2 regions of the Mesobacillus boroniphilus genome follow, and region 2 is predicted to be linked to the other one. Evidence: riboswitches for the same ligand, from Rfam matches in the RefSeq annotation. Region 2 holds a riboswitch; the other holds the start of a gene.

What was found. Region 2 has a riboswitch for cyclic di-GMP ahead of DYI25_RS15265 (OmpL47-type beta-barrel domain-containing protein). Riboswitches for the same ligand answer to the same signal wherever they lie in the genome.
Region 1: another riboswitch for cyclic di-GMP. It lies ahead of DYI25_RS17090 (DUF192 domain-containing protein); the one in region 2 lies ahead of DYI25_RS15265 (OmpL47-type beta-barrel domain-containing protein).

Annotation. Positions count from the first base shown of each region.
Region 1 covers NZ_QTKX01000002.1:862,460-866,678, reverse strand. Annotated here, with positions in the region: gene DYI25_RS17110 (pilus assembly protein TadG-related protein) at 1-417, opposite strand, end outside; gene DYI25_RS17105 (TadE/TadG family type IV pilus assembly protein) at 427-810, opposite strand; gene DYI25_RS17100 (A24 family peptidase) at 807-1,328, opposite strand; gene DYI25_RS17095 (Flp family type IVb pilin) at 1,505-1,693, opposite strand; gene DYI25_RS17090 (DUF192 domain-containing protein) at 1,710-2,054, opposite strand; cyclic di-GMP riboswitch class I at 2,148-2,233, opposite strand; gene DYI25_RS17085 (SET domain-containing protein) at 2,661-3,041, shown strand; gene DYI25_RS17080 (PAS domain-containing sensor histidine kinase) at 3,080-4,219, opposite strand, start outside.
Region 2 covers NZ_QTKX01000002.1:494,321-498,539, reverse strand. Annotated here, with positions in the region: gene DYI25_RS15265 (OmpL47-type beta-barrel domain-containing protein) at 1-2,593, opposite strand, end outside; cyclic di-GMP riboswitch class I at 2,677-2,763, opposite strand; gene DYI25_RS15260 (hypothetical protein) at 2,927-3,100, shown strand; gene DYI25_RS15255 (flagellin) at 3,340-4,219, opposite strand, start outside.

The DNA of each region.
Region 1 (4,219 bases), 370 kb from region 2:
TCCCAAGGGAGCTACACCAACAGCTCTGCCCATTGTCCTAAGCTCAGCTGCTGAATGCGCCTTTACTCTTACAGATTCAACTCCTAACAGTTTTGAAAATGCCAGTGGAACCGTCTTTGCCAGATCAATAGCGACCTTTTTCTTCATTTGGATTGAAAGACTCTCTATCTCAGACCCATTGTTGTGAGAAGCTACAGTCTTCCTTGTTATTTCATCTACCTTCGCCTCGTTATTGGTCAGCTCCTGAGCACCTGACAGTACAGCCGCATTGGCCGTTTTCTGAAGCTCAGACTTTGTCATATAGAGCATGCCACCATCAATGGCCAGACCCGCTATGGTTAAAAGGACCAATAAAGAAAAGGCTGCAAGGATAATCGTATTCCCAGACTCATCAGTAAATAAAAGTCTTTTAATCATTTTTTCCTCCTACTCGACTCTGATCGTAGACTCCGCTTTAATTGACAATGAAGAAGGAAACAGACTGGATACAAACGGAGTAAAGAATTGAAAAGGATATTCAAGCTTGACAGTAACGTAATCACCGGAATCACGGCTTGCATCTCCCGGGGAAATGTTAATTCTCAGCTGGTCAATCGGGTTAAGAGTGACATAATCTTTTGCGAAGGTAACAATTTCAGTATCATTTTTCCCTAGTCCGCCCATCCGGACAGTTTCCTGGGCTGCCATGTGGAGATGGGCATATGAATACATGATTCTTCCAAAATCAATGATACCCAGCAAAATGATAATGAGGACAGGAAGGATTAGGGCTGTCTCAACTAGTGACTGGCCACGCTCATCCCTCTTCATAGCAAACCTCCTCCAGAAGGGAAAACAATCGCTGCAAGTGCACCGATGGCGATCGCTACCCCATATGGATACGTTGCATTTAAAGAGTCTTTATCTAAAGCTAGCGGTATCTTCACCCCGCTCCGCAATCCCCCTATAAAATTGCCTATCTGTTTGATCCTGCTAAGTGCACCCTTCCGAAAAAAGAGGACAAATAACGCTAGTATTCCTCCCGCCAGCGCCATATAAACAGCAGCTGTCAAAACAAAGACCGTACCTTTCAATCCACCGATTACAGCGAGCAGCTTCACATCGCCAGCCCCCATTCCGCCAAGAAAATAGGGGATTAGCAAAATAGCAAATCCCACAGCAAGTCCGGCCAAGGCATGGCCAAGCCCTGCTATTCCTCCAACTGCGATATTGAGGATCAGGCCAATCGCGAGAAAGGGAATCAATACCTTGTTATAAATCTTCCGTTCTCTTAAATCGGTTATTACACAAATAACCAGTAAAGCTACTAAAATTAAATCAAACCACATTATTCCACCTCATCTTCATTGAGGAGTTTTAAAAAAGCCCCACGTTTCTCAACGCGAGGCTCCTTCTGCCTGTACCTCTGACTGGCGATTGTATTAATTAAACGAACTTCCATCACAAACTGTAGATAAGAATAAATGAGTGCTTTGATATGAAATGGAAAGTACGTCAATGCATATTATGGAGTAGTACCTGTAGTAGCTCCTGTTACTGCAGTAACAACATTAGTAAACATAGCTATGATTTGTGTGCGAAGAGATACTAATAAAGTAACTACCGCTACCGCAATAACTCCAAGTACCAAACCGTACTCAGTCATACCTTGTCCTTGTTCTTCTGTGAATAATGCTTTCATTTTTGCTATCATCGTTTAAAACCCCTTTTCATTTTATTAGTTTGATTGAATGACCGACTTTCGTTCCTGTATTCCGGATCGTGCCTTCTGGAAGCTCGAAGACGGAATACGTACCTTTGTAGCGCTTTCCCATTTTTGCAGGTTCTAGCTGTTCGTCCGCACCTACAATTTCATAGTTCTCGTTGATGTAAAGAACATCGATGGAATAGTTCATAAAAAAGGTATGGATGGACGGGCAGGGCTTTATGTAGAGACCGTGACCTTCTGGCAAGCTATCTGTCAGCATTAAACCTTTGAATCTGCTGAAAAAGGTATCTGCTATTTTTACATTCGCTGCCAACTCTTTGCCGTTCGATTCGTTCACGAGCCTCACTTCGCTTTTCACCTCCGACTGTACAAAAATAACCCCGCCTTTACCGAAAGGGGGGTTCACTGAATACACGCATCATGTAATTCACCCTGATCTTTCGGTAGCTGGCTGGCCTAGCATGAATTGCCGTAGCCCCTGTAGCTTTGCGTCGCTGGCTTTCACCAGGTTTGCCTTTGTCGAGTTCAGTATTTATCCGACTGATCTCTTACACACATCATAAATTGAAACATCGTTCTACAAAATCCACCGTTTTTCCTGATTTTTCAAAAAATTATACTATACCTATTGTCCTAGGATTATAAAACTACATACTTAGTCAGTAGTCCATTAATCACACTTTTTCCTTTAACGCCATATTTTTTATGTAAAATAATAGAAAATGAAATTTTTACCATAATAAATTAATAATTACTTTGGCACATGACATACTAATGTTTATAGGTAAATTAGATTGTTTTTTATGAACTTTTTAGGTCTTGCAGGGTAAATATTAGAGATTCTTGCTTAGAATTTTTTTGTTTTATATTAAAAACTTGCATTTACTCTTTATTACCGTCATGCTTGATAGAATGAAACATAAATAAAGTAGTGGAACGAGCAGGTGATACAATGATTGAGATTAAGACTTCTGAAATTAGTGATGGAGAATTCAACAGAGGGGTATTCGCAACTCGCGATATTGCAAAAGGCGAACTAATCCATGAGGCTCCCGTCCTTTCCTATCCAAACGACCAGCATGTTCACATCGAGAAGACTGCGCTGGCTGATTATGCCTTCGAATATGGCAGTAATCATTCTGCAATCCTCCTTGGTTATGGGATGTTATTCAACCACTCATATGAGCCTAACGCAACATATGATATCAATTTCGACAATCACACTTTTGATTTCTTTGCCTATCGCGACATAAGCGCTGGGGAAGAAATTGTCATCAATTACAATGGTGAAGTGGATAATAACGACCCACTCTGGTTCAATGAAGAGAAATAACAAAAATGCGGCTCCCGTTTTAAGGAAGCCGCATTTTTTTATTTTGAGAAGTTTTCATCTGTCTCGAAACAATCCAATTCAACAATCACTGTTGTACCTTGACCTTTTTCGCTAGAAATCTTCATAGTTCCACTATGCTCCTGGATGATTTTATTGCTTACTGTCAGCCCAAGGCCGATGCCTTTTTCTTTCGTAGTGTAAAATGGGGTGCCGAGATACCGAAGCCGGTCTGATTCGATTCCTGTTCCTTCATCCGAAATGCTGACCAACACTTTTCTCGGGCCATTTTTTTGAAGTTCTATGAAAATATCCCCTCCATCAGCCATGGATTCAATCGCATTTTTCAAAAAGTTCACAAACACTTGCTTTAGCTGATGCTGATTGCACGATAGTCTAACGTCCTCTTCTGGATAAGCTGTGTTGATTTGGACATTGTGCATCAATGCTTGCGGATTAATGATATTGATCGTGCTGTCCAGGATTGACTTCAGGTCCTCATTGACATACTGGACGGCCTGCGGCTTTGCTAGTGACATAAACTCGTTGACAATCATATCGATCCGGTCAAGTTCATTCATGATGATTGCCAGATAATCCGATTGCTTCTCTTTATCAAGGCAAGTCTGCAATAATTTTGAAAAACCCTTTAATGAAGTCAGAGGATTGCGGATTTCATGAGCCACCCCCGCTGCCAGCTGCCCGGTAACAGACAGCCTGTCCAAATTTCGAATTGTTGCCTCACTCTTGACTCGGTCCGTAATATTCCTGCCGACACTGACAAAGGACTCTATCTCTTTTCTCTCATTGTATATTGGCGAAAAATTGTATTCTGTGTATACAGAATTCAGGTCGCAAGTGGTAAACTTCTTCCGTAAAATCTGCGGCTCACCTGTTTCGATAATTTCCTTCAGCTTTCTGTCAAGGATGGCATCTTCCTCTGGCGTCAAAAATTCACTCAGGCTTTTGCCGATAATTTGCTCTGTCTTCAGACTTATTACTTTTTCATGTGAGGGAGAAGCATACAGGATCACTTTATTCTTATCAATCACCTTGATCATATCGGTCGTATTTTCGGTGATTAGTTCGTACAATTCCCGGGTTCTATCTAGTTCACGCTCCATGCTGACTATTTTGGTGATGTCACGGTAAATCGCAATGATTGCTATGATTTTCCCATG
Region 2 (4,219 bases):
AATTTGTAGCAAAGTCAGTAGCTGACCAACTTAAAACTACATCGTTACCCTTTTTAATTTCGTTATTTAAGCTCTCCGGTGACTTGATTTCGGGAAAAACAATATCAACTGGTACTGCAGTACCCTCTGGTGACTCGCCAAATCGATCACTAAAAGAATGAACTTGGTAGTAATGTTCTCCCTCAGAAATATTAAAAATTGTTGCGGTAGTACCTGTTACTGTAGTTTTGAGTGTTTTTTCTCCGTTAATAATTTCATATATATTGTATTTTGTTGCATATCCAACAGGTGCCCATTCGAGTTTTAGAGTATTAACATTTGTAACAGTCTGATTTGTAATCTCAGGTGGATCCATAGTGTAGTCTTGTATAGTTACCGTTAATTGTTTACCTGCTATTGATTCTCCGAACCGGTTACTGAAAGAATGGACTATGTAAGTATGGTTTCCTGCTGGCACTTTATAAATAACCTTTGCTAATGCAGAACCTTCATACTTCAATACTTTCTCATTGTTAACTATTTCATATACTTTGTAGTTGTCTGCATATTCAACCTCTGTCCAGCTTAGAACAAGGTCATTGCCATTTCTTACACTTTGGTTTACTTCCACAGGTGCTTCCATCACTGGATGGACCAATTGGAATTTCAGGTCAGAACCTTCGTTCGACTCACCAAAAAGTGTAGAGTTTGAATGAATGACAAAATGATAATCGCCAGCAGGTAAGTTTAAGAAGCTTGTAACCGTTCCGGTTATTGTTTTCTTTAAAACCTTTTCACTGCCTACTACCTGGTATACTTTGTATCCTGTTGCATTCTCTGCAGCAGTCCAATTGAGCTTAATGTCATTGCCATTTGTGACTGTATAAGCAGGATTTTCAGGAGGAAGCATAGTTTTTCCTTTTAAGGTAAACGTCAGTTGTGACCCTTCGTCTGATAGACCAAAACGAGAGGAGTATGAGTAAACGATATATGTATACTCTCCAGACGGCATGCTTGTAAATCCTTTACTTGAATTACTAACAGCAGCAACATATTTTTTTTGACCATCAACCATTTGATATATCCTGTAACTATCCGCATATTCAGCTAAGTCCCAAGTTAAAGTGAAATCAGTTTCGTTTATGATAGTCTCTTTTAAATTGGAAGGGGCTTTTATTACTGGTAGTACGAGTGTAACTGAAAGCTGCCTCCCCTTTAGGGATTCACCGAATCTGCTTGAGTATGAGTGAATTTCGTAAGTGTATTCACCGGCTGGCATTTTTGCGAACGTGTAAGAAGTATCTGAAACAGTTGCTTTGTATACCTTTTGACCATCCACTACCTGATAGATTTTATACCCTGTAGCATTTGGAGAGGTTTCCCAGTTTAAAACGATATCATTCCCATTTTGGATTTCATGTGTAAAATTAGCTGGTGCTTCCATCGTTACCTGATCGATAGATAAGTCTACCCGGCTGCCTTCGTCAGACTCGCCAAATCGGTCACTAAACGAGTGAATCACATAAGTATGATTCCCTGCTTCTGATTTTAAATATGTAATACTTGTACCAGTCACTTTTTCACTTTTTAATAGTTTTTCCCCGTTAACTATTTCATAGATATTGTAGCCGGTTGCATAGGCAACACTATCCCATTTCAGATAGATATCATTAATGTTCTTAAGTTCATAGATGAAATTTTCAGGAGCTGTCATGACAATTTCACCAATAGTGACTGACACTCGGCTACCCTCTGCTGACTCTCCGAACCGGTCACTGTTCGAGTGAACTTCGTAGACGTATTCACCTGCTGGAGCATTAGTAAATTTTAGCGTTGTACCTGCAACTGTGTTTCTTAAAACTTTTCCTTCTGTAGTAATCTCATATACTTTATAGTCTGTTGCATATGAGACTGTATCCCATTTAAGGGTTACATCATTTCCATTTGTTATCGTATAACTAAAGTTATTTGGAACATTCATTGTTGGATATACAATATCCACTTTTACATACGGAGAAAGCTCCGACTCTCCATACAAGGAGTTGGACGCAGTTACAGCATAGGTAAAGCTTCCTTCAGGAGCATTGGTAATCTTATATGATCTTGATGTTTGTGATGCAATTAAAGATTTTTGGCCATCATCCGAAAGTTGATAAATATGATATTGGTCAGCATATGTTGATGCAGGCCAGCTTAAAGTAATATCATTTCCGTTGGATACTGCCTTGGAAAGAGTGGTCGGTCCAACCATCTCAGGATAAACGATACCGACAGATACAGGAGCACTAGGTCCGGATTCTCCTTCTGCACTAAGTGTTGAAACCACATACCTGTACGATCCTTCTGCTAGATTATTAAAGTTATAACTCGTAGCTGTAGTTTTATCACGTAATATTAGTTGGCCTTCTGTAATTTCGTATATGTTATAGCCAGTCGCACCATATACTCCACTCCATGTGAGTTTCACATCATCTGGGGTAACCAGTTGGGCTGCCAGATTACTAGGAGGGAGAACACTTGTTGAAGCTAGTGCATTACCAAGTGGATAAAAAACTTGAGAAAACATAAGGAATAATGCAAGAATAGTCAATTTCCTGTAAAACTGTCTTTCCATTAAAAATCGTCCCGCCTTTCGGACAGAATCCAAACAAAAAAGAACCTTAAACAAGGTTCATAGGTAAACAGACTATGATTCCTTGTGGCAACCGGCTGCCATCCATAAAAACATGGAACAGGCCCTTGGCTTTGCGTCCTATAGTTTCCTATAGTTTGCCTTTTTCACTTTGGATAACTGTGAGTTTTAGTCTATTATACTACTAAACAACAGGAAATTTCTAGTTTATTTCACCTATATTTCTAATATATCCATTCTTTTTTTACTAGATAGTAACTTTAAAAACTAGAAACCAGTTGAGGATTGTTTTATTAAAGAAAGGTGAACTTTATTATGATAAATAAAAAAGATGGCCGTCTTACAGATGGCCATCTTGAGATATTAACGAAGAAGTTGAAGAACTCCTTGTGGTTGTTGGTTCGCTTGCTTTGCGACTGCACCTTTCAGTTGCAGAATAGACTATATCTTCACCCTGTAATCAGGGGCCGGGCACTTCGGACAGCTTAGCTGCCCTACGGGATTCATAGCCATAGCCTTCACCTTAGACCGTATTCCCTAGTCGTTGAACCTTCTCCACTCTTTCGAGACAGGAGCTCGGCTGCTGATTATCCATTATTGTATCTTCACCATTTTCAAACCTTCACGCCTGCTGTTTCCAGCTACGCTGTGGTTGATGAAGCTTTAGGAAGTCCCAGCAATTCACCCAGTGATGATCTTATCCGTTACCAGATAAGACGCCCTTATCATTATCTCAGAAGTTGTAAAACTCCCTGAGGCATCTGATTTGATTGAGCCAACATTGCTTGTGCTGCTTGAGAAAGAATAGAATTCTTAGTTTGCTCCATCATTTCCTTTGCCATATCAACATCTCTGATACGAGATTCAGCAGCTGTTAGGTTTTCAGATGATGTGCTTAGGTTGTTAATAGTATGTTCTAAACGGTTCTGGTTAGCACCTAGTTTGGCGCGCTCATCAGAAACAGATTTGATTGCTGTGTCAATACTAGTAATAGCACTTTGGGCACCTGTTGATGTAGAGATATCCACTCCATCAACACTTAACCCTTTAGTACTCATATCTCCAATTGATAACGCTAGTGTCTGGTTTTCGTTAGCACCAATTTGGAATGTATTACCTGATCCGGAGATTACAATAGCTGTTGCGTCTAAGTCTGCACCTAAAGCTGCATTGTTAAGCGAAACAGTAATTTCGCCATTACCAAATGTTAAAGTACCAGCATCTCCATCAGTCCAAACCTGAGATACTAGAGTAGTAGTACCATCTGAAATTGAAAAAGCTCCTGTCGGTACAGCCACTCCATCACCAGCAGTAATGGTCCAAGTACCTGCATCTACACCACCATTTGTATTTGCGCCGGTAACACCAGCAACTGCAAGTATTGTTGATGAAGTAGTATCCTGGTCTACCTGAGTACCAAAAGTACCATCAATTAATTTTTGAGTATTGAACTCTGTTTGACTAGAAATTCTGTCAATCTCACTCTTTAATTCAACTACCTCTTTGTTGAGTGCATCTCTATCTTCATCTGTATTTGTACCGTTGGCAGATTGAACTGATAGTTCACGCATACGCTGAAGAATAGAATGAGTTTCGTTTAGAGCACCT